4 regions of the Paenibacillus sp. p3-SID1389 genome follow, and region 1 is predicted to be linked to each of the others. Evidence: riboswitches for the same ligand, from Rfam matches in the RefSeq annotation. Region 1 holds a riboswitch; each other region holds the start of a gene.

Evidence for each region. A riboswitch is a leader RNA that binds a small molecule or an ion and turns the genes downstream of it on or off. The one in region 1 is predicted to bind cyclic di-AMP.
Region 2: linked by a shared signal. The riboswitch ahead of M3G15_RS14960 (resuscitation-promoting factor) and the one ahead of M3G15_RS03555 (APC family permease) in region 1 are both predicted to bind cyclic di-AMP.
Region 3: linked by a shared signal. The riboswitch ahead of M3G15_RS12910 (C40 family peptidase) and the one ahead of M3G15_RS03555 (APC family permease) in region 1 are both predicted to bind cyclic di-AMP.
Region 4: linked by a shared signal. The riboswitch ahead of M3G15_RS05310 (3D domain-containing protein) and the one ahead of M3G15_RS03555 (APC family permease) in region 1 are both predicted to bind cyclic di-AMP.

What each region holds. Positions count from the first base shown of each region.
Region 1 covers NZ_JALXVO010000005.1:42,720-47,711, reverse strand. Annotated here, with positions in the region: gene M3G15_RS03565 (methyl-accepting chemotaxis protein) at 1-710, shown strand, start outside; gene M3G15_RS03560 (threonine aldolase family protein) at 924-2,039, shown strand; cyclic di-AMP (ydaO/yuaA leader) riboswitch at 2,279-2,459, shown strand; gene M3G15_RS03555 (APC family permease) at 2,617-4,434, shown strand; gene M3G15_RS03550 (fructose-specific PTS transporter subunit EIIC) at 4,483-4,992, opposite strand, start outside.
Region 2 covers NZ_JALXVO010000037.1:9,670-14,661, forward strand. Annotated here, with positions in the region: gene M3G15_RS14950 (HD domain-containing protein) at 1-843, shown strand, start outside; gene M3G15_RS14955 (TatD family hydrolase) at 860-1,633, shown strand; cyclic di-AMP (ydaO/yuaA leader) riboswitch at 1,831-2,043, shown strand; gene M3G15_RS14960 (resuscitation-promoting factor) at 2,490-3,626, shown strand; gene rnmV (ribonuclease M5) at 3,791-4,336, shown strand; gene rsmA (16S rRNA (adenine(1518)-N(6)/adenine(1519)-N(6))-dimethyltransferase RsmA) at 4,342-4,992, shown strand, end outside.
Region 3 covers NZ_JALXVO010000028.1:30,422-35,413, reverse strand. Annotated here, with positions in the region: gene M3G15_RS12925 (c-type cytochrome) at 1-152, opposite strand, end outside; gene M3G15_RS12920 (GNAT family N-acetyltransferase) at 317-814, opposite strand; gene M3G15_RS12915 (C40 family peptidase) at 1,087-1,578, opposite strand; gene M3G15_RS12910 (C40 family peptidase) at 2,217-2,708, opposite strand; cyclic di-AMP (ydaO/yuaA leader) riboswitch at 2,713-2,849, opposite strand; gene M3G15_RS12905 (hypothetical protein) at 3,071-3,901, opposite strand; gene M3G15_RS12900 (M1 family metallopeptidase) at 3,936-4,992, opposite strand, start outside.
Region 4 covers NZ_JALXVO010000008.1:53,937-58,928, forward strand. Annotated here, with positions in the region: gene M3G15_RS05300 (dihydroorotate dehydrogenase electron transfer subunit) at 1-536, opposite strand, end outside; gene M3G15_RS05305 (polysaccharide deacetylase family protein) at 725-1,558, shown strand; gene M3G15_RS05310 (3D domain-containing protein) at 1,652-2,344, opposite strand; cyclic di-AMP (ydaO/yuaA leader) riboswitch at 2,353-2,521, opposite strand; gene M3G15_RS05315 (amino acid ABC transporter ATP-binding protein) at 2,696-3,418, opposite strand; gene M3G15_RS05320 (amino acid ABC transporter permease) at 3,405-4,067, opposite strand; gene M3G15_RS05325 (transporter substrate-binding domain-containing protein) at 4,162-4,992, opposite strand, start outside.

The DNA of each region.
Region 1 (4,992 bases):
ACCAAATTGCCGAGCGGGCCCAATTGGTGATGAATTCCGCAGAAGGCGGGAAGCGTTCGGTGGAATCGATCGTTGAGGCGATTAGTGAGCTGGCGGTGAATACGAAGCACGTCAACAGTGAGGTACTTGGGCTTGAGGAACAGAGTCAGAAAATTACCGAGGTTGTCAGCATTATTCAACAAATTTCCGAACAGACTCACCTGTTATCCCTTAACGCCGCGATTGAAGCGGCCCGGGCCGGGGAAGAGGGCAGAGGGTTCGCGGTGGTAGCCGGACAAATCCGGAAATTAGCCGAGGATACGAACCGCTCCCTGCAGGAAATCAGCAGCTTGGTTGAAGATATGACCGTTCGTACCGGCAGTGTGGTATCTGCGGTTGCCCAGACGGAAGAGAAGGTTCAGCAGGGCGTAACGCAATCGGAGAACGTGAAGATCAATATCGAGCAAATCATGGACAATATGGAGAACACCTTCGCCATGTTGAACGATATTTCCGATGGGGTTACCACCCAAGCCGCAGCGCTGGAGGAAATGACTGCAACGCTGGAGGATGTGAACACCACGATCGAGTCTGGCTTGCAAGTGTCCGGCGATATCCAAGATCAGCTTGGTACGCAGGAACGGATCTTCGGTGATATCGAGAAGACCTCCTGTAAGTTGGTCGAACTGTCCGAGAATATGAACGGATTGACGAACGTGTTTAAGCTATAATCCATCAATACGGCATTAGAAAGGGCGTCTGATTTTTACAGACGTCCTTTTTCTTCCTTCCTTCTGAACGAAAGGGATAATTCTGTAAGGAGGCTTTCAAGACCTATACCGCCCAATCCATCCAAATCATCGATTCCTGCTTCAAATGGCGCTATAATAAGCATGATCATACTGAAATTAGACAGACAGCGTGGGAGAGGAGCGGTGAGGAGCATGTATGGAAATGATGGGGTACTGGATAGGCGGACACTGAAGGCGGCCTTTGACCGGACGGTTTATCAAGTGGTGGGCCACGGAAAACGGAATGTAGAGGTGCTGAAGCAGGCTTTTGCCGAGATCAGCGGCGGGGTAGACAGCGACATGTACGGTACAGGACAAGCGCTGGAAGCCTTCGAAAGGAAAATGGCTGCGGTGCTCGGCAAGGAGTCGGCTGTATTTTTTCCGAGCGGCACGATGGCGCAGCAAATTGCTTTACGGATTTGGTGCGACCGCAAAGGATCGAAACGTGTGGCCTATCATCCTTTATGCCATTTGGAAATTCATGAGGAAGACGGATTAAAGGAACTGCACGGGCTGGAGCCGATTCTCCTGGCGGATAAGGATCGGCTGATTGAGATGGAGGACGTTCGGCAACTGCCGGAGGATGTCTCGTGCCTGCTGCTGGAGCTGCCGCAGCGCGAAATCGGCGGTCAGCTGCCGCCGTTCGCGGAGCTTGAAGCCATTTCCGCCTACTGCCAGGAGCGGGGCATTAAGCTGCATCTGGACGGAGCCCGACTGTTCGAAGTGTTGCCTTACTACGAAAAAACCGCCGCAGAGGTTTGCGCCCTGTTCGACAGCGTCTATATCTCGTTCTACAAAGGCATCGGCGGAATCGCCGGAGCCATATTGGCAGGGGATCCGGAGCTGACGAAGGAATCTAAGGTGTGGAAAAGACGCCATGGCGGGGATCTCATCAGCTTGTATCCTTATTTTCTGAGTGCGGATTACTACTATGAGCAGCGCATAGGAAAGATGGGGATGTATTATCGGCAAGCGCAGGAGATCTCCAGTCTGTTTAATCAATGTCATCGGATGAAGACCGTCCCGGCGATCCCGGTGTCGAACATGTTCCATGTTCATTCGGACGTTCCCAAGGATCGATTGGAGCCCGTGCTGATTGAGGTATATCGGGAAACCGGGGTTGGCTTAACCTCTTTCGTCAAAGAGAAGGCAGATGGGGGAAGTACCTTTGAAATCAGTATCGGAGATCGCTATAGCGAGGTGCCGGAAGATCGGCTGCAGCTGGCGTTCGAGCTGCTGGATAAGAAGTTGAGAGGACTCTCGTTTTAAACCTGTATCGGTTTGAGATCAGAACACCGTAGGAAGCGACTGGATGTCGCTCCTTACGGTGTTTTTTGCATGTATGCTTCGATAATTCAAGCCTGCCCTCAAAAATGAATGCAAGAGGATGATGTATGCGCTTCCTCGAACAAGGTCGATCCCATTTTCCGACCCATTCGCCTTTTCCTCATCTTTACACTTCTTGAGGCGGGGAGTATGATTCATCCGTAGCAATTTGATATGGCGAAAATACCTGATCGCTGAGTTCTTTCTTTATTTCAGAAAGAAACGGGGGAACCAATGAAACGCGTCCAAAAGGGCGGGTTTCCGGGGTGAATCGCTTGATTTGGCCAACTTGGCCAAACTGCGTAGGGCTGCTTTCGTGCCCGAATCCGTCAGCTAACTCCGTAAGCGTCCGAAAGAGGGAATTGTCGCAGTGATCTGCTTGAACTTTTTAAAGCGGCTGCGGGAAGGTCCAACTTTCCTGCGGCCTTTTTGTGTTGTTCGCTGCAGGAATGGGAAGCCTAAAGGACTACGAGCGGATCAGGATTGAAGGCTATTTTGAGAATGAAAAGAGGATTTCATCATGGTAAGCAAACTGAAGCGGGTACTGATCGGCAGACCGATGAAAAGTACCGAAATTGAAGGAGAAAAGCTAAGCAAACTTAAGGCATTGGCCGTATTGTCGTCGGACGCGTTGTCCTCCGTGGCATACGGTACGGAGCAGATTTTGATCGTCCTGATGGCGGCGGGATTTTCCGCGCTCTGGTATTCGATCCCGATCTCGTTTGCGGTACTTGGGCTTCTGTTGATTCTGATTCTGTCGTACCGCCAGACGATTTTCTCCTATCCGACCGGGGGCGGGGCCTATATCGTGGCGATGGATAACCTGGGGCGGTCAACCGGACTGCTGGCCGGCGGCTCGCTGCTTATTGATTATATACTGACGGTAGCTGTAAGTTCGTCAGCCGGTACAGATGCCATAACATCCGCATTCCCTATGCTGCATGATCAGCGGGTGCTGATCGCCCTCCTGATGATTACTATACTGACCATCATGAACCTGCGTGGGGTCACGGAATCGGCTTCAATGCTGGCGGTGCCGGTATATCTATTTGTGGCCTCCATCTTCGTCCTGATTGTGTCGGGACTCTACAAGTATTGGACTGGCGGGATTCATACCAGCGCACCGGAGTTCGGGACGGCCGTATCCAACGTCAGCTTGTTCCTGCTGCTCAAGGCGTTCAGTTCGGGGTGCTCGGCCTTAACCGGGGTTGAGGCGGTGTCCAACGCCATTCCGAACTTCAAGCCGCCGGCGGAGCGGAATGCCGCAACCACGCTGGTGATGATGGGTGTCATTCTCTGCACCATGTTTATCGGTATTAGTGCGCTGGCCTATTGGTACGGAATTGCTCCGGATCCGAAGGCCACCGTAATATCTCAAATCGCTGAATCGACCTTTGGGCGCGGGATCTTGTACTACTTGATCCAGGGCATTACAGCGTTAATCCTGTTTCTGGCAGCCAATACGGCTTATTCGGCCTTCCCGCTGCTGGCGTTTATGCTCGCCAAAGATAAATACATGCCGCATGCGTTTATGGTGCGCGGTGACCGGCTTGGCTTTTCAAACGGAATTATCTTCCTGGGCGTAGCCTCGGCGCTGCTGGTTCTTGGATTCCACGGCGACACGGAAAGCCTGATTCCGCTCTATGCCGTTGGGGTATTTATTCCGTTCACCTTGTCCCAACTGGGGATGATGGTGCGCTGGATCAAGCGCAAGCCGCAAGGTTGGGTGTTCCGGCTTACGATTAACACGATTGGCATGCTGACGACGCTGGGCATTACGCTCATCTTCATTATCACGAAGTTTTCACATGTCTGGTTCGTATTTATCTTCTTGCCGCTCGTGATGTTTATTTTCTACCAGATCCATCGACATTATATCAATATCGCCGACCAGCTTCGGATTGACATCGATAAAGACAAACCTTGCATAAAGGGCAGCACGATCGTCGTGCCGGTGGCGGGCGTTACCCGTGTCGTGATGAACTCGTTAAGCTACGCCAAATCGCTGACGGATAACGTTGTTGCGGTGTATGTCGGATTTGATGATGAGGACATCGAACGGATGGAGAAGAAGTGGGAGGAATGGAATCCGGGGGTTCGGCTCATTACGCTGCGCTCCAGCTTCCGCAGCATTATCCGGCCGCTGATGAAGTTCATTGATACCGTGGAATGGAAAACGGCGGAGACCGATCACATTACCGTCCTGATTCCTCAGTTTATTCCTCGGCACTGGTGGCAGAATATTTTGCATAATCAGTCGAGCTTGTTGCTTAGAGCTTATTTGTTTAACAAGAAAGATATCGTCATTGCGACTGTACCTTATCATTTGCAAAAATAAGCAAATTCCCCCGAAGCCGTCGCAACGGCTCGGGGGACCTTAGTTTAATTATTGAATTTGATCCAGCAGCTGATAAGCTTCCTGTTTGGTTTTCACCTGCAGCAGCTGTTCGCGGAATGCGTCATCCATCAGCTTGCGGGACAGCATTTGCAGAATTTTTAAATGCTCATTGCCTTTGTTTTCGGCAGGGACAGCGATCATAAAGATCAACTTAGCGGGCGTTCCGTCCGCGCTGCTCCAATCCACGCCTTCCGGCTTGATCCCGAATACGACTCTTGGCTTCAGCACCGCCACCGACTTCCCGTGCGGTACGGCGACGTTCATGCCGATGCCGGTAGAGCTTTCTTGCTCGCGCTTCAGAATCGCCTGCTTGAACTCAGCAGAGGAGGTCAGCACACCTTCAGCGTTCAGCTTTGCAATCATTTCGTCGATGATCCCGTCCCGTGTTGACGCGGACAGGGAAGGCTCAATCAGATCCAAACTGATGATATCCGTCAGCTTGCGAACTGTGCTTTGAGCTTCGGCAGCCGGCACGCTTACCGGGCGGACGTTCTCCGC
Region 2 (4,992 bases), on a different contig from region 1:
GTGATCCGGAAGGATTACGAAAATCCGATTGTGGTGAACTTGGTCTCTAGCCCGCTGGATGCGGATCGGATGGATTATTTGCTGCGAGATGCTTATTTTACCGGCGTAAACTACGGGACGATTGACATGGACCGAATTCTGCGGATGCTTCGACCTTTTCAAGGGCGGGTTGTTGTCAAAGAATCGGGGATGCATGCGGTGGAAGACTATTTGATGTCGCGGTATCAGATGTATTGGCAGGTCTATTTCCACCCGGTGACGCGGAGCTCGGAGATCATTCTCCGGCAAATTTTGCGACGGGCGAAGGAATTATACCGGAGCGGGCATTCCTTTAACTTCTTGCCGCATCCGCTGCCATTTTTATTTCAAGGGGATATCGGCGTTGCCGATTATTTGCAGCTGGACGAAGCGTTGATGCAAACGGCTTTCATGCAGTGGACGCGGGAAAAGGATGAGCGATTAAGCGATTTATGTTCCCGGTTTTTAAATCGCAAATTGTATAAATATGTAGAATTGGACACGCCGGAACTGGAAATGCTGGAGGAGATTCGGAACGCTTTTAGACAAGTGGGCCTACAACCTGAATACGACATGGAAATTGATTTTCCGACCGATCTGCCGTATGATGTGTTCCGTCCGGACGATGGGGTTCGACAGAAGCAAATTTTGCTGTTGGACCGGCAGGAACGGCTCCGGGAAATTTCAGAAGTATCGGATATCGTGCGGTCGATCAGCGGCTTGCACCGAGGGAAGACGCATTTGTACTATCCGGATAATAAATTGTGTGCTGTGATAGATCGGCTGCCCCGCCCGGTAGCCCGCATTTTCGAGCAACGGAATTAGGAGGATGACAAGGTTTATGTTATTTGATACGCATACGCATTTGGATGCTCCCCAATTTGACGAGGACCGCGAGGAAGTGATCGCGCGCGCCGTGGAACAAGGGGTTACGCGGATGATTAACATCGGATTTAACCGCGAGACGATCCCTTCGACCATGAAGTTGGCAGAGACCTATGACTTCATTTATGCCGCTGTCGGCTGGCATCCGCAAGACGCGATTACAATGCAAGAGGGCGATTTGGACTGGATTGCAGAATTGTGCAAGCATGAGAAGGTCGTCGCCATCGGAGAAATTGGGCTGGATTATTATTGGGATACGTCACCTAAGGACGTTCAACATAAGGTTTTTCGTGAGCAAATTGGACTGGCTCGCAGCTTGGGCATGCCGATTTCCATTCATAATCGGGACGCTCACGAAGACGTGGTACGCATCCTTCGGGAAGAGAAAGCCAATGAAGTTGGAGGCGTGATGCACTCTTTCTCCGGCAGTTGGGAAATTGCCAAAATGTGTCTAGATTTGGGATTTCATTTGTCGTTTGGCGGGCCGATTACGTTTAAAAATGCAAAACAGCCAAAAGAAGTGTTGGCCAAGACGCCGATGGATCGATTGCTGATCGAAACGGATTCCCCTTATTTAACGCCGCATCCATATCGTGGTAAACGGAATGAGTCCGCTCATGTCCGCTTGGTTGCAGAAATGGCAGCCGAGCTCAAAGGGGTCACTTTTGAGGAAATCGCGGAAATTACCACCCGAAACGCATTGGAACGATTTGGAATCCCGAGTATTTGAGAGCAAAACGGATGAAATAAAGAGGATTTCGGAAAGATTAATGCTTTTTAACCCTCAAAAACAAGGTCATTACATTTTTTTAACCATTTTTTTAAAAAAACGTGGTTGATTCGTCCTTTACAACCTGCATCGAAACAGGATAGAATCTTTTCAGTATCGATTCGGTTCGTTTTGAACCGTACGATGCTTGGTTCCATGAACCAGTCTCGCTGAATCTCCTATGACGGAGAACGGGGGAACCAATACGGATTGCAGTTGGCGATAGCCTGTATGCGTTCGTATTCGATTTCTTTCCAGGGTCTATGGGGTGAATTCAAGGTCATTGCGCCATGAGCGAATGTACTGAGAAAGGGCGGCTCTCTTTCGCCCGAACCCGACAGCTAACCTCGTAAGCGAATAAGAGAGGTCACTCGTGCAGCTATTACACCCAAGACATTCAAGAAGCCACGAAGGAGTTCCTCTAACTCTTTCTCCCGGCTTCTTTTGTTTTGAATAAAAGTAATAGGGTCGTCATACTGTTGGAAAACAGGAGGTGACGACAAGCAGGAGAGACTGGTCAAGGATGCAAAACGCTTAGGATTAAATTTAAGATCAGTGTTCAAAAAGTCAGGTTTTTCAGCACCGAGAAGGTTGGATGAAGCTTGGGACTGAGTAGCGCAGCGTACATGGGGGTACGTGAGCAACGGAAGGCCCGGCTGAATTCAAGATTCGATGCCGAATTCACTTCTTGACCTGCTTCGTGATCAAAAGATGACTTTTTGACTACCTTAGGCGTTTTGTAAAAAGTAACTGTAGTCGCGTCAATCGTTATCATGCATCGACCTAGACGGCGGGACTATGAAGGAGGACGGAAGAAATGGGCATTTTCCGCAAAGAGGAGACCCATGAATCACGCTCATCCAGCATGTCTTACGCAATGCGATGGAAGCATGAGAATTTACGTCAGATAGCGTTCGTCGGCGTTCTGGCCATCGCGGGAATCATCATCATCCTAATCTGGCTGTATAGCCAGGCACAGAAGGAAGTATCCCTGATTGTGGACGGGAATGTCCAGTCTGTGGAGACAACCCAATCCAGTGTAGCTCATCTGCTGGAGGAACAATCGATTAAGCTCAGTGCGAAGGATTCAGTATCCCTCCCGCTGGAAAGCTCGCTGAAGAACGGTGACCGCATTGTCATAGTACGCGCGAAGCCGGTCAATGTGACCGCGGACGGCAATACGAAAGTCCACTTCACGACGCAAAGCAAAGTAGAGGGCGTATTGTCCGAGCTCGGCATCACTTTGGATGAAGACGACAAGGTGACCCCGGCATTGGACAGTAAAGTTACCGAGAACCTGAATGTCAAGGTCGTTCGGGTCAGCAAGCAAACGGTGCAGAGCAAGGAGACTGTGCCCTTTAGCGTGGTCAAAACGTCGGACGACAAGCTGCTAAAAGGTACCACGAAGGTCATTCAAGAAGGTACCGAAGGTCTGGTCATTCACAACATTGAGAAAACCTACGAAGACGGAAAATTCGTGGCGAAGCGTTGGCTCGGCAAAGAGGTCTCCAAGGACCCTCAGCCGAAGGTGATCGCAGTCGGCACGAAGAAACCTACCGAGGTCCTGTCGGCCAGCATAAGCCGTAAGGGAAATACGGTGAACATCAGCGGGACGACGACCAAAGGTGGCGTCTCATTCAAATATAAAAAGATCCTGAAAAATGTTACGTTAACCGCGTATTCGGCGGAAGAAGACGGGATAGGCACCCGTACGGCTTCGGGTACCCGCGTGACGGAAGGCAGAACGATTGCCGTTGATAAAGACGTCGTTCCGCTTGGTTGGTGGGTATACATCGAAGGAGTCGGCTTCCGTAAGGCAGAGGATACGGGTGGAGCCATCGATGGAAATAAGATGGACGTCTATTTTGATAGTCTGAAGGATGCTAAGAAATTCGGCCGCAAGAAGGGCCGCACCGTATACGTAATCGGTCCGACGAAGCCGGAATTGAACTAAGATCTCGTTCTCTTTCGTTTTACAATGCGGAGGGAATGAGATAGTATTAGGATGATGAATAAGACAGTGGATTAGAAGGACAGTGGATTAGAAGAGGATGATATGATCCTCTTCTTTTTGTTATTCTGGTGGAGACAAGCAAGAACAGGAAGGAAGACAGATCCATGATCAAAGAGGTCATCGTGGTGGAGGGCCGAGATGACACCGTGGCCATTAAACGAGCCGTAGAGGCGGATACGATTGAGACGGGGGGTTCGGCGATAGGCGAAGCCGTGCTAAAGAAAATCGCTTTGGCGCAGGAACGCCGGGGCGTGATTATTTTTACGGACCCCGACCATGCCGGGGAGCGGATTCGTAAAATCGTGGCAGCGCGGGTGCCGGGCTGCAAGCACGCTTTCCTGCCTGAGGTCGAAGCTACGAAGAAAGGCGACATCGGGGTGGAGAATGCCTCGCCGGAGGCGATCCGCACCGCGTTGTCCCGGGTGCGCAGCGAAGCGCCGGGAGTAGAGGCCGCAATCACCTGGGAAGACTTGATTAACGCAGGGTTAATCGTACACCCGCAAGCTGCGGCGCGGCGAAAAGCGCTGGGCGAGCTGTTGGGTATCGGATATTGTAACGGAAAGCAGCTCTACAAACGGTTAACCGTGTTCCGCATCAGCCGCGAGGAGTTTGCAGCTGCGTTAGCCGAGTTGGAAAGCAAAGGAGTTTAAGAACCATGAGCATAAGGGAAGACGTATCCACACCGCGCCGGACGAAGGAGATCATTCAGCGGCACGGTTTTTCGTTCAAAAAAAGTCTGGGGCAAAACTTTCTGATCGACCAGAACATCCTCGGTAAAATTGTTGCCGCCGCCGAATTGGACAAGACCCAGGGCGCACTGGAAATCGGGCCGGGCATCGGCGCCTTAACGGAGAAGCTGGCGCAGGAGGCAGGCAAGGTGGCAGCGGTGGAGATTGACCAGCGGCTGCTTCCGATTCTGCAGGAGGTGCTGGAGCCCTACCCGCACGTCCATGTGATCCATGGCGATGTGTTGAAGCTGGACCTAAAGGCTTTATTTGCTGCGGAATTCAGCGGGGTGAGCGGCGTCAGTGTCGTCGCCAATCTGCCGTATTACGTGACGACTCCCATCATGATGAAGCTTCTGGAAGAGAAACTGCCGCTGAAACATATCGTCGTCATGATCCAGAAGGAAGTGGCCGAGCGCATGGCTGCCACTCCCGGCGGCAAGGACTACGGCAGCCTTAGCATCGCCGTGCAGTACTACAGCACCCCGGAGATGATCTGCACGGTGCCGCACAGCGTGTTTATTCCACAGCCGAATGTAGAGTCCGCAGTGATTCGCTTAACCGTGCGGGAGACGCCAGCT
Region 3 (4,992 bases), on a different contig from region 1:
ATGGCTTCGGCTTGTTCTGCGTTCATGGTGATTTCAGGCATTTGCGGCTTGGCTTCTTGCTCAGCCTCTTCCCGGCTTGGCAAGGTGAACATCAATACTAGGGCTAAAGCGCCTGCGATGACGAACAAACCGCTCATGATCCACTTTTGCATTTCAATCGCCCCTCCTATGTATGCTACCTATCCATTATAACGGAACACGCGGGTTGATCATAGTCTTTGTGTCCAAATTAGGAACAAAAATGATCCGTTTTCATTAAATTGTGTGCCATAAGTCATAGTCTTAATCAAAACAGGACATAAAAAGGGGCGTGCCTTTATTCAGGCAGCCCCTTATGAACCATGCAATAAAACGGTTTGGACACCCCGCCAGGCGTCATCTTCTCGTACAGATCCGTGATGACAAACCCAGCCTTCTGGTAGGCCCGGATCGCCCGGGTGTTCCAGGTCAGCACTTCAAGGTCAATCTGGTTTTCCGGCTTACGGCGCCGGGCTTCCTCCACGATGGTCCTCACAAACTGCTTGCCCAGCCCATGGCCGCATAGCTCGGGCTTCATGCCGATGCCAAGCCGGGTGACTCCTTCCATCGGGAAGTACTGTGCGAAGCCGGCAAGCTCGCCCTTTGCATTCAACACGGAGACATACTGTTCGGCGCGGATCGCCGGGTTCCCAAACTCCACGTCGAGCGCTTTCATTTGCTCCCAAGGCAGCCAGCTGTAGATGTCGTAAGGAGAATCGTAACGCCAGGTGCAAATTTCCGCGCCATGGGCTTCTTCCATCGGCACGATACGAAACGGAGACATCGATTGGTCCATATTGCCCCTCCTTTGTTAAAGGAAAGTCCGTCGTAATTGTTCCATTATCCTCACAATAGCCGGAATTACGCAGCTTGTAAAGGTTTTTGCCCCCCCTTCGGGAAATTGTGAGATTTGCGCGGGATTTTTAGCTTTGTGGCAACCTTTTTCCGGGCTGTTTCGTTATATAGATAAGGGTGCAGATAAAAAAAGACCGCAAGGCGGTTCTAACAGGAACCCGGCCTGCGGCGAGTAAGTGATGATGAACAGGATGAAACCGATAGATCAATGGATTACGATTCCGCAGCGTAGACGGAATAACCGTATTTACTGAGAACTCGCTTCGCGCCAACGTAGCGGTTCTGGTAATAACTATTGCTTAACTTGTCGATCCGGATGCCCTTGGATGAGGACGCGTGAGCGAATTCACCGTTGCCGATGTAAACACCGACATGGGATACTTTGCCCGTCCCCGTCGTCTTGAAGAAGACGAGATCCCCAGCTTGAAGCTCGCTCTTGGGTACCGGTGTGCCTTGCTTATACTGGGCGGCGGACACACGCGCCAGCTTGATGCCCATCTTGCTGAAGACGTACCGGGTAAATCCGGAGCAATCAAATCCCGCTGTCGTGGTGCCTCCGAATTTATAAGGCGTCCCGTACACGGAATCGACGATACTGGATAGCGTCGTTGTCTCGGCTTTTGCGGAGTCGGCAAAGGCGCTACCTGCCCCCAAGGTAAATAGGAGGGCTAAACTCGTTACCGCTGCTGTCAAAGTCTTTCTCAAGATGTCTTACTCCTTCCAAGGCCTACGAGGTTAGCTTATGGATTCGGTTGAAGGTTCCCTATGATCTGCTATAGCGGTAAGTTAAAAAGTCATCTTCGGATCACGAAGTAACACAGGATGGAGATTCGGCGTCGAATCTTGAACTCAGCCGGGCCTTCCGCTGCTCACGTAGCTTCCAGCTACGCTGCGCTGCTCAGTCCCTAAGCTTCATTCAACCTTCTTGGTGCTCCAAACCTAACTTTTTAACCTTGATTGAAATGGTAGGTTAAAAAGTTATCTTCGGATCACGAAGGATGAGACTGTTACCTTTTATAGCGAAATCAATTCACCCTATGGTGGGTCCCCCGCTTCCCGGGTGCGTGGGAATTCGGCAGTTTCATTGTAGATTGCACCCAAGATCTTGCACAGAAACAGTTACAACAATAATTACAAAGTTGTTACCATTTACGTTGTTCATTTTACCAAAGGCGTCCAGAGTTGACAAGTTTGTCGAAAAAAAACGCTTCTATTGGCCTGTTTTCGCGAGGCGATTCGTGGGTAATGGTTCCTAAGGGACTGGGGCTAGGGAGAAGGGAAGACAAGGAAAAAACCCGCAGAGACGTTGTTATCAACATCCCCACGGGCTTCGTAGCGAGTTCTTATTGAACATCATCGTGTTCAGCAATTTCACCGGTCACATCTTCATACTTGTCGTTGCTCATGATCCGTTTCGCTCCAACGTAACGCTCGACGTAATACTTCTCGCTTAATTTGCTGATGACTACACCTTTGGAGGAGGAGGCATGAGCAAATTTGCCGTCGCCGACGTAGATGCCGACATGAGAAACGCCTTTACCGGAAGTATTAAAGAAGACCAAATCGCCCTCGATCAATTCGCTCTTGTCAACCGCAGTTCCCATTTTGTATTGGGATGCGGATTGGTGAGGCAGCTTGATGCCGATCTTCGAGAAGACGTACATCGTAAATCCAGAACAGTCGAACCCGTCGGTTGTGGTTCCGCCCGCAACATAGCTGCTTCCGAGCGCGCCGCCGATGACGCTGTCCAGTTTGGAATCGGCGAAAACGCTGCCAGTTCCAATGGTGAAAAGCATGGCAAAACTTACTGCTGCTACCGTCAAACGCTTCTTCAAGAAGTTATGCTCCTTCCAATGCCTACGAGGTTAGCTTAAGGATTCGGTTGAAGGTTCCCTATGATCCCTCTAAAGCGAGATCAATTCACCCAAAGTGGTTCCCCCGTTTCCCTGGTGAAGGGAATTCGGCTTTGTTTTTCACACCTGACATTTCTTATTTGACATCCGGCACCAATCTCCTGCCAAAGATGACAAAAATAATTACAAAACTGTTACTGAAATTGCGTTGCTGTTATTGTAACAAAGTCAGGTATCTTTTGGCAATGCCTAATTCACAAGATTAAGAGGGGAAATAGGACTGAAGGCCTTCGCCAAACGGCGAAGGCCTTGTTGTTACGGGGTTTTTGAGGAGTTAAAAAATTTTAACTTTTTTGTGCCTTTGACTGCCAAAGATGAAATTGAGAGGCGATCTTCCAGACCTTAAACGTGCAGCGGAAGAGGGGATAAGCCTGCTGCAGGATCAGGGCCAGCATCCCCGTCCAAACCCAAGATGCGGTTCCGAACAGAAGGAAGAGGATCAGGCCAAAAGCCCCGAGAATCAACGAGATGGAGATGCCCTGCAAGAGGGTTCGGAAGCAAACCAGCAGGGAATTCCAAACCCCGGCCTTAAACAGGTAGCCGAACTGGACAAATAACAGGCACTGCCGGATGAACCAGCCGTAGATGAACCAGCCAAGAATCAGACCAAGCCCGGTGAGCCAGGTTGCCATCGGGATTTCCATCCCGGTGAGTCCCGGCCAGAGCGACAGCAGCCTCGGTACAATCCAGAAGGCGGGCAGCAAGGTAAGCACGAGCTCCATCGCGTAAAACAGAATCACCGGTTTGCCAAATTCCTTCATCCCTCGGAACAGGGGGAACCCCGGGCTGCGGTGATCGGCCGGTGTGAAGCCGTAGAAGATTCCGGCTTGGATCAACGGAGTCAAGATCATGCGCAGGACGACCATCCCTGCCAGCAGCCAGCAATACAGCCGAACCTCGGGATTGCTCCATAAATTCATTTGTCCCTCAAGCAAGAACAGTAGTTTCGACAGCGCAGTGGGCGGCGGGTCAGGATATCGTTGCAGCAGCGCCATTACCGCGGTATCGACCAACCGGTACAAGAACAATCCCCACAGCAGCTGGTACAGAAACAAGATGATGACCGAGGGAAATTGGCTTTTCAGGGCAGTCCACCCCAAACGAACGAAACTCATTTCTTTCCCTCCTTATAGAAGTATGGACCTAGGTTTACCACAGAAGTCCCCCAAGGATCGCTTCAAGCAGCTTGGTGACGCTCATATTGGAGCGGGACAGCGTGGTTTCAGGGACTTCCGCTTTCAGATAGTTGTTGATGTGAAGGTTCTCCACCGTTAAGGTGTAATCCGGATCGATCTGAACCCATGCCAGCGGTGCTTTATATTGCATCTTGATCTCGAGGCGAGTATCTTCCCCGTTCCATTGCTTGCGTACGGTGTGACCATCGGTGAAGGTAAACAGCAGCGGAACCTTCGGGTGGGTTGCCCCTTTGCGGGTAAAGACTACGTTCGACTCGTAAATCCGGCCGCCTTCTTGGCTGATCGGAGTGATCTGAATTTTTTCCACTGCAAAATCCGCCATTTTCCCGTCATAGACGTATTGCTGAAAATACTCTTTCCAGCTGCGGCTGGTCACTTGCTCAACCACCCGTTGGAAGTCGGCGGTCGTTGGGTGCTTAAACCGGTACTGCTGGCTGTACGTGCTCAGAATCCGCTTCATCGTCTTGCTGCCGACCTGCCGCTCGATATCAAACAGGATTAACTTGCCTCGGTAGTACGCATTCTTGGCATAACCGTCCCCGGAGCCGTATTTCCAGGCGTTCTGGGTCAAGGAAGCCGGCGAGGTAATCATGGCGGACTGGATCGGCAAATTCGGGGTGATTCCGAACTCCTGCTCCATGAGCTTATCCTCTGCATAAGAGGCAAAAGCTTCATCCAGCCAAGCTTCCTCGAATTCATTGTTGGCGATCATCCCGTAGAAGAACTGATGGGCGATTTCATGGATGACCGTGCGCTCCAGATCGTCGTATCCGGGGGAATCGCTGACGGCTCCAAACGCGGTGACCAAGGTTGGATATTCCATACCTCCCGCACCGTTTGCGTTCGCCGGTGGAACCACAACGGACAGCGTGGAATACGGGTATCGTCCATACCACTTACTGTAGTTCGCCAGAGCTACCTTGGCGGCATAGAAGTAACGTTCCTTCAGATCCTTATGTGCAGGATCGAGATACAGCTTGATCCGCACGCCGGGAACTTCGGCAGAGGAG
Region 4 (4,992 bases), on a different contig from region 1:
GCCTGTTTGCGCTGGACGGCATGCAACATCGGATGAGGCCCGCAAGCAATTACCGTATCGTACGCCCGAAAATCCACTTTCTCTAGAATCGAGCCGCCTACATCCACCGTCACGTTGCCGCGGGACATCGCACGGAACTCCTCTACCAAATAAGGCTCGCGGCTGTAACCGAGATATACGTCTGCCTGCGGTGCTTCCCTAAGCGCATAATAAAACGGAGCGATGCCGATGCCACCGCCTACAAAGGCGGTTCTTCCCTCCAGCGGCGGAAACCCGTTACCAAACGGCCCGTCCAAGGTCAATCGGTCGCCTTGCTTCAGTTCAGATAACCGGGTCGTACCTACCCCCGCAACCCGGATCAAGAAATCCAGCCGATCCTCTTCGAGATCAAAGATACTGATCGGTCGGGACAGTAACGGATAGCGTTCTCCTGCACGCAACATGTAGAATTGCCCCATTTTTCCCGTAAATCGCCCTTGTACGGACAGTTTGAACACCCCTGGTGATATTTCCTCGTTAGCCACTACGATTGCCATATGTTCACCCCACCCCATTTGATTACACTTCATCAAAGGATGCAATTTTTTAGCGGGATCGTCTGTGACATCTCTCACAGCGAATCATGAGAGGAAATCAGCGCAATTTTTCACAATCCATCATGATCTGAAAAAGTTAGGGGATACTAGAGAACATGTACAGTTTTGGGTTGAAGGGGGACTTCAAATTGCTTATTCAGCTTAAGAATGCTCTGGTCTGCTGCATGACCGCTTCTCTGATCATGGTGGGCGGGACGGAATTTTATCCCGTCAAAGCCGCCGCACTGGATCTCGAAAACAGAGGGCCAGAATCTCAGGGGGACCAGGCGGACAAGAAGGCGGCACTCGTGCCCGCAGGTGCCAAGCCGGCAGATCTTGGTGAGCTGCGGCGCAAATATTCAGAAACCTTCATCTTCCGGGGGCCGGAGGTGAAGCAGATTGCACTGACCTTCGATGATGGTCCGGATCCGCGGTTTACGCCGCAAATTTTGGACGTGCTTCACCGGAAAGGGGTCAAAGCCACCTTCTTTGTTGTTGGTGCACGGGCTAAGAAGTTTCCCGGCCTGTTACGGCGGATGCATCACGAAGGCCATCTCATCGGCAATCACTCCTTTAATCATCCGAACTTCCGCAACCGCTCCATTAAGCAGTTCCAGAGCGAGATTTTACGCACGGAGAAAATTATCCAGAACGTCGTTGGATACCGTCCCCAGCTGATTCGGCCGCCTTATGGAGAAATCAAGGAAGAACAGGTTCAATGGGCGAAAAAGAACGGCTACACCCTCGTCAATTGGAATGTGGATTCACAGGATTGGAAAGGGATCGACAAGAACAAAGTGATCTCCAACGTGATGCGCACGGCGGGGCCCGGCTCGATCATCCTTCAGCACTCAGGCGGCGGCGTTGGCTCCGACTTAACCGGCACCATCCAGGCTTTGCCGAAGATCATCGACGCCTTGCAGGCACAGGGGTATCAATTCGTTGATCTTTCCGAGCTGCTGCATACGACCAAATACCGCTGATGTATTGGGAATCTTCTGAAAATCAGGCACTTCGCCAGCAAGCACAAAAAGTCGGCCAGGATACATTCTGACCGACTTTTTTAAACAAGGTGTTTAATTTAATACGTAAAGCGTCACATCTTGGAAACCAAACGATTTCGCATTTGCTGCGCTGCCGGGAATAAAGATATCAATCCGGTTACCCTTGATTGCGCCCCCCTGATCGGTGGCCGTAGCTACAAAAGCCTGATCCGGCAGACCGTCATGGTTGTGGCCGGTCACCAGCACCTTTGTGCCCATCGGAATGACATTCGGATCAACAGCGATGGTACCAAGCTTCAGCGGGTTGCCGAAGTAGTCAACCGCGCCCCATTTTCCATTCTCACTAGCTGATGCCGAATACGCCGATGCTTTCACATTGATCGTTTTCGAGTAAGTAAAGGTTTTCCCCCATGCTTCAACCACGTTCCCGGTAGACATGACCTTGAGCTTGGAAGCGGAAGCAGTTGTCGTAGCTGCGCTCTCCTTCTTCGCCGGAGCAGCGGAAGCAACTCCCGTCGTTTGGGTTTGAACTCCCGGAATGGTGATTTTTAAACCAGCGTAAATATTTTTCGGATTGATGGATGGGTTGGCAGCCATGAGCTTATTCATATCTACGCCATATTTTTTGGCAAGAAGATAAAAAGTATCTCCTTCCACGGCTTTATGTACCGCGTCTGCATGGACGGAAGTCGTCTGCATCGGAATCGTAAGGCTTGCGGCGATCAGCGCCGTTGCTGCAATTTTAGACCAAATACGAGTATTCAAATGAATTGCCCTCCTTTTTACTGCGCCTGCGGAGTTAGTTGTCGGATTCGGGAAAAAGGATCATTCCCGGCGCATCGCTTCGATACGCTTCACCCCAAGAAAACAGTCAGCTAGGCAGCCCCTGTTTTCATCTTTCGTCCCCCGCACCTCAAGTTCAGGTTTCGGCCTACTTAATATATCACAATTTTGTAACCAATAGGTCAGGTAAATCCCACCAAACGGCGGAATTGCTTGATTGGACTGGTTACATTTTTGTGTTCAAAGGTAAAAAGAGTGTAAATTTAGATCGTACGTTCGATCCATCGGAGGACAAAAAACCGCCCGAATGGAAGCTCGGACGGTCCTTAAGATTTATAATACTTTGCTTAAAAAATCCTGCGTACGCTGATGCTTCGGCGCCCCAAACACCTCTTGCGGCGTACCTTGCTCCAGAATGACACCTTGATCCATAAACAGGATGCGGTCGCCAACCTCACGGGCAAATCCCATCTCATGCGTAACGATAACCATCGTCATTCCCCGTTCAGCCAGGTTCTTCATAACGTCAAGCACCTCTCCGACCATTTCCGGGTCCAGGGCCGACGTCGGTTCATCAAACAGCATCACATGCGGCTCCATAGCCAATGCGCGGGCAATCGCAATCCGCTGCTTCTGTCCGCCGGAGAGCTGCGCCGGATAGGCGTCCCGCTTATCCTCCAGTCCAACCGTGCGAAGCAGGTCCATGGCGATCGCTTCCGCTTTGCCTTTATCGAGCTTCTTCACGCGAATCGGCGCGAGCGTAATGTTGTCGATCACGGTCTTGTGCGGGAATAGATTAAAGTGCTGGAACACCATCCCCATTTTCTCGCGGGTTTTATTGATGTCATGTCCCTTGGCGGTGATCGAAGCGCCTTCAAAGGTGATCTCCCCTTCGGTCGGAACCTCTAACAGGTTCAGGCAGCGGAGAAACGTACTTTTCCCCGACCCGCTAGGACCGATGACGACGACAACTTCGCCTTTGGAGATTTCCAGATCGATCCCGCGCAAAATATGGAGTTGGCCGAATTTTTTATGCAAACCTTTAACGGTGATCACTGGTCTTCAACTTCCTTTCGAACACGCCCAAAATCCGAGACAGCGTGAATGTCAGAATAAAGTACATAATGGCGATGATCAAATAAGGCGTCATCCCATCGTACGTAATCGTCACGACGGACTGTGCTTGATAAATCAGCTCGGCCGTACCGATGATCGATACGATCGACGATTCTTTAATGATCGTAATAAACTCGTTGCCAATCGCGGGAAGCACCGATTTGATCGCCTGCGGAATGATGATATGGCGCATAGCCATCCCTTTGGTCATCCCCAAGGAACGGGCCGCTTCCCCTTGTCCCCGATCGACACCTTGAATGCCGGCACGGAAAATTTCCGCCAAATAAGCCGAACTGTTAATGGACAATGTAATCGCACCTGACTGAATCGGGGTGAAATTAATATCAAACATAAATGCGAACCCGTAGTGAATAATCAACAGCTGTACCATCATTGGGGTGCCACGCAGAAATTCAACCCACACATGCCCCAGAAACCGTAAGATCCCCCATGGCGACATGCGCAATAGTGCGATCAACAAACCAAGAAAGAAGCCGCATATCACGCTGATCGCTGCCAAGAGTAGGGTATACTGAACACCGGCCAAGAAGTAACTGCGGTATTCCATAAACATTGAAATTAAGTCCATAACGCCTTCCTTCCTCCTCCTTTACCTTAAACCCTTAAGCAAAAAAACAGAAAATAGCGAAAGCTTCGCTATTTTCTGTGGATGGATATCGTGATTATTTTTCGGCCAGTTCGCTAGCTTCGGCAACGAATTGATCGATGCTGCCTGCGCTAATCAAGCGATCGAGCGTCTTATTCACTTGATCCAACAGCTCTTGGTTGCCTTTCTTAATGCCAATCACGTAGCCTTCATCCTCAGTTACCGGCTTGGCATCGGTGATGACCAGGCCTTTAACGTTCTTAACGAACGATTCTGCGACAGGACCTTCCAAAATAGCAGCATCTACACGGTTGGAGTTCAACTGCATAATGATGTCATTGATTTTAGCCAGCGAGGTCAGTTTGGCATTCGGAATTTCCTTCGCCATTTCTTCTTGAATGGAACCTTGTTGAACGCCGATTTTCGCGCCCTCCAGCGATTCCATTGTGCTGAACTTGTCTTTGTCCGCTTCACGAGTCACCACAGCTTGCTCCGCTTTGTAGTAAATTTGCGACATGTCGATTTGTTCAGCACGTTCTGGAGTTGGGCTGAGTCCAGAAATGACGAGATCCACACGTCCGCTCGACAGCTCGTTCAGCAACGTATCGAATTTCAAGTCTTTAATCTCCAGCTCAGCGCCCAGATCCTTAGCGATTTCCTTAGCGATTTCTACGTCGAAACCAACGATTTCGTCTTCGCCTTTGTCGTTCTTAATGTGGAATTCATACGGCGGGAAGTCCGCACTCATCCCTACGATCAGTTTCTTAGCCGGTTCGGTTTGGTCTCCGCCCGCTTGAGTCTCATTTTGGTTCGCGGCTTGGCCGGCGTTGTTTGCCGCGTTGCCGCTGTTATTTTTTTCCTGACCACAAGCGGCCAGCACCATGGTTACCATCAAGACCGCTATGAA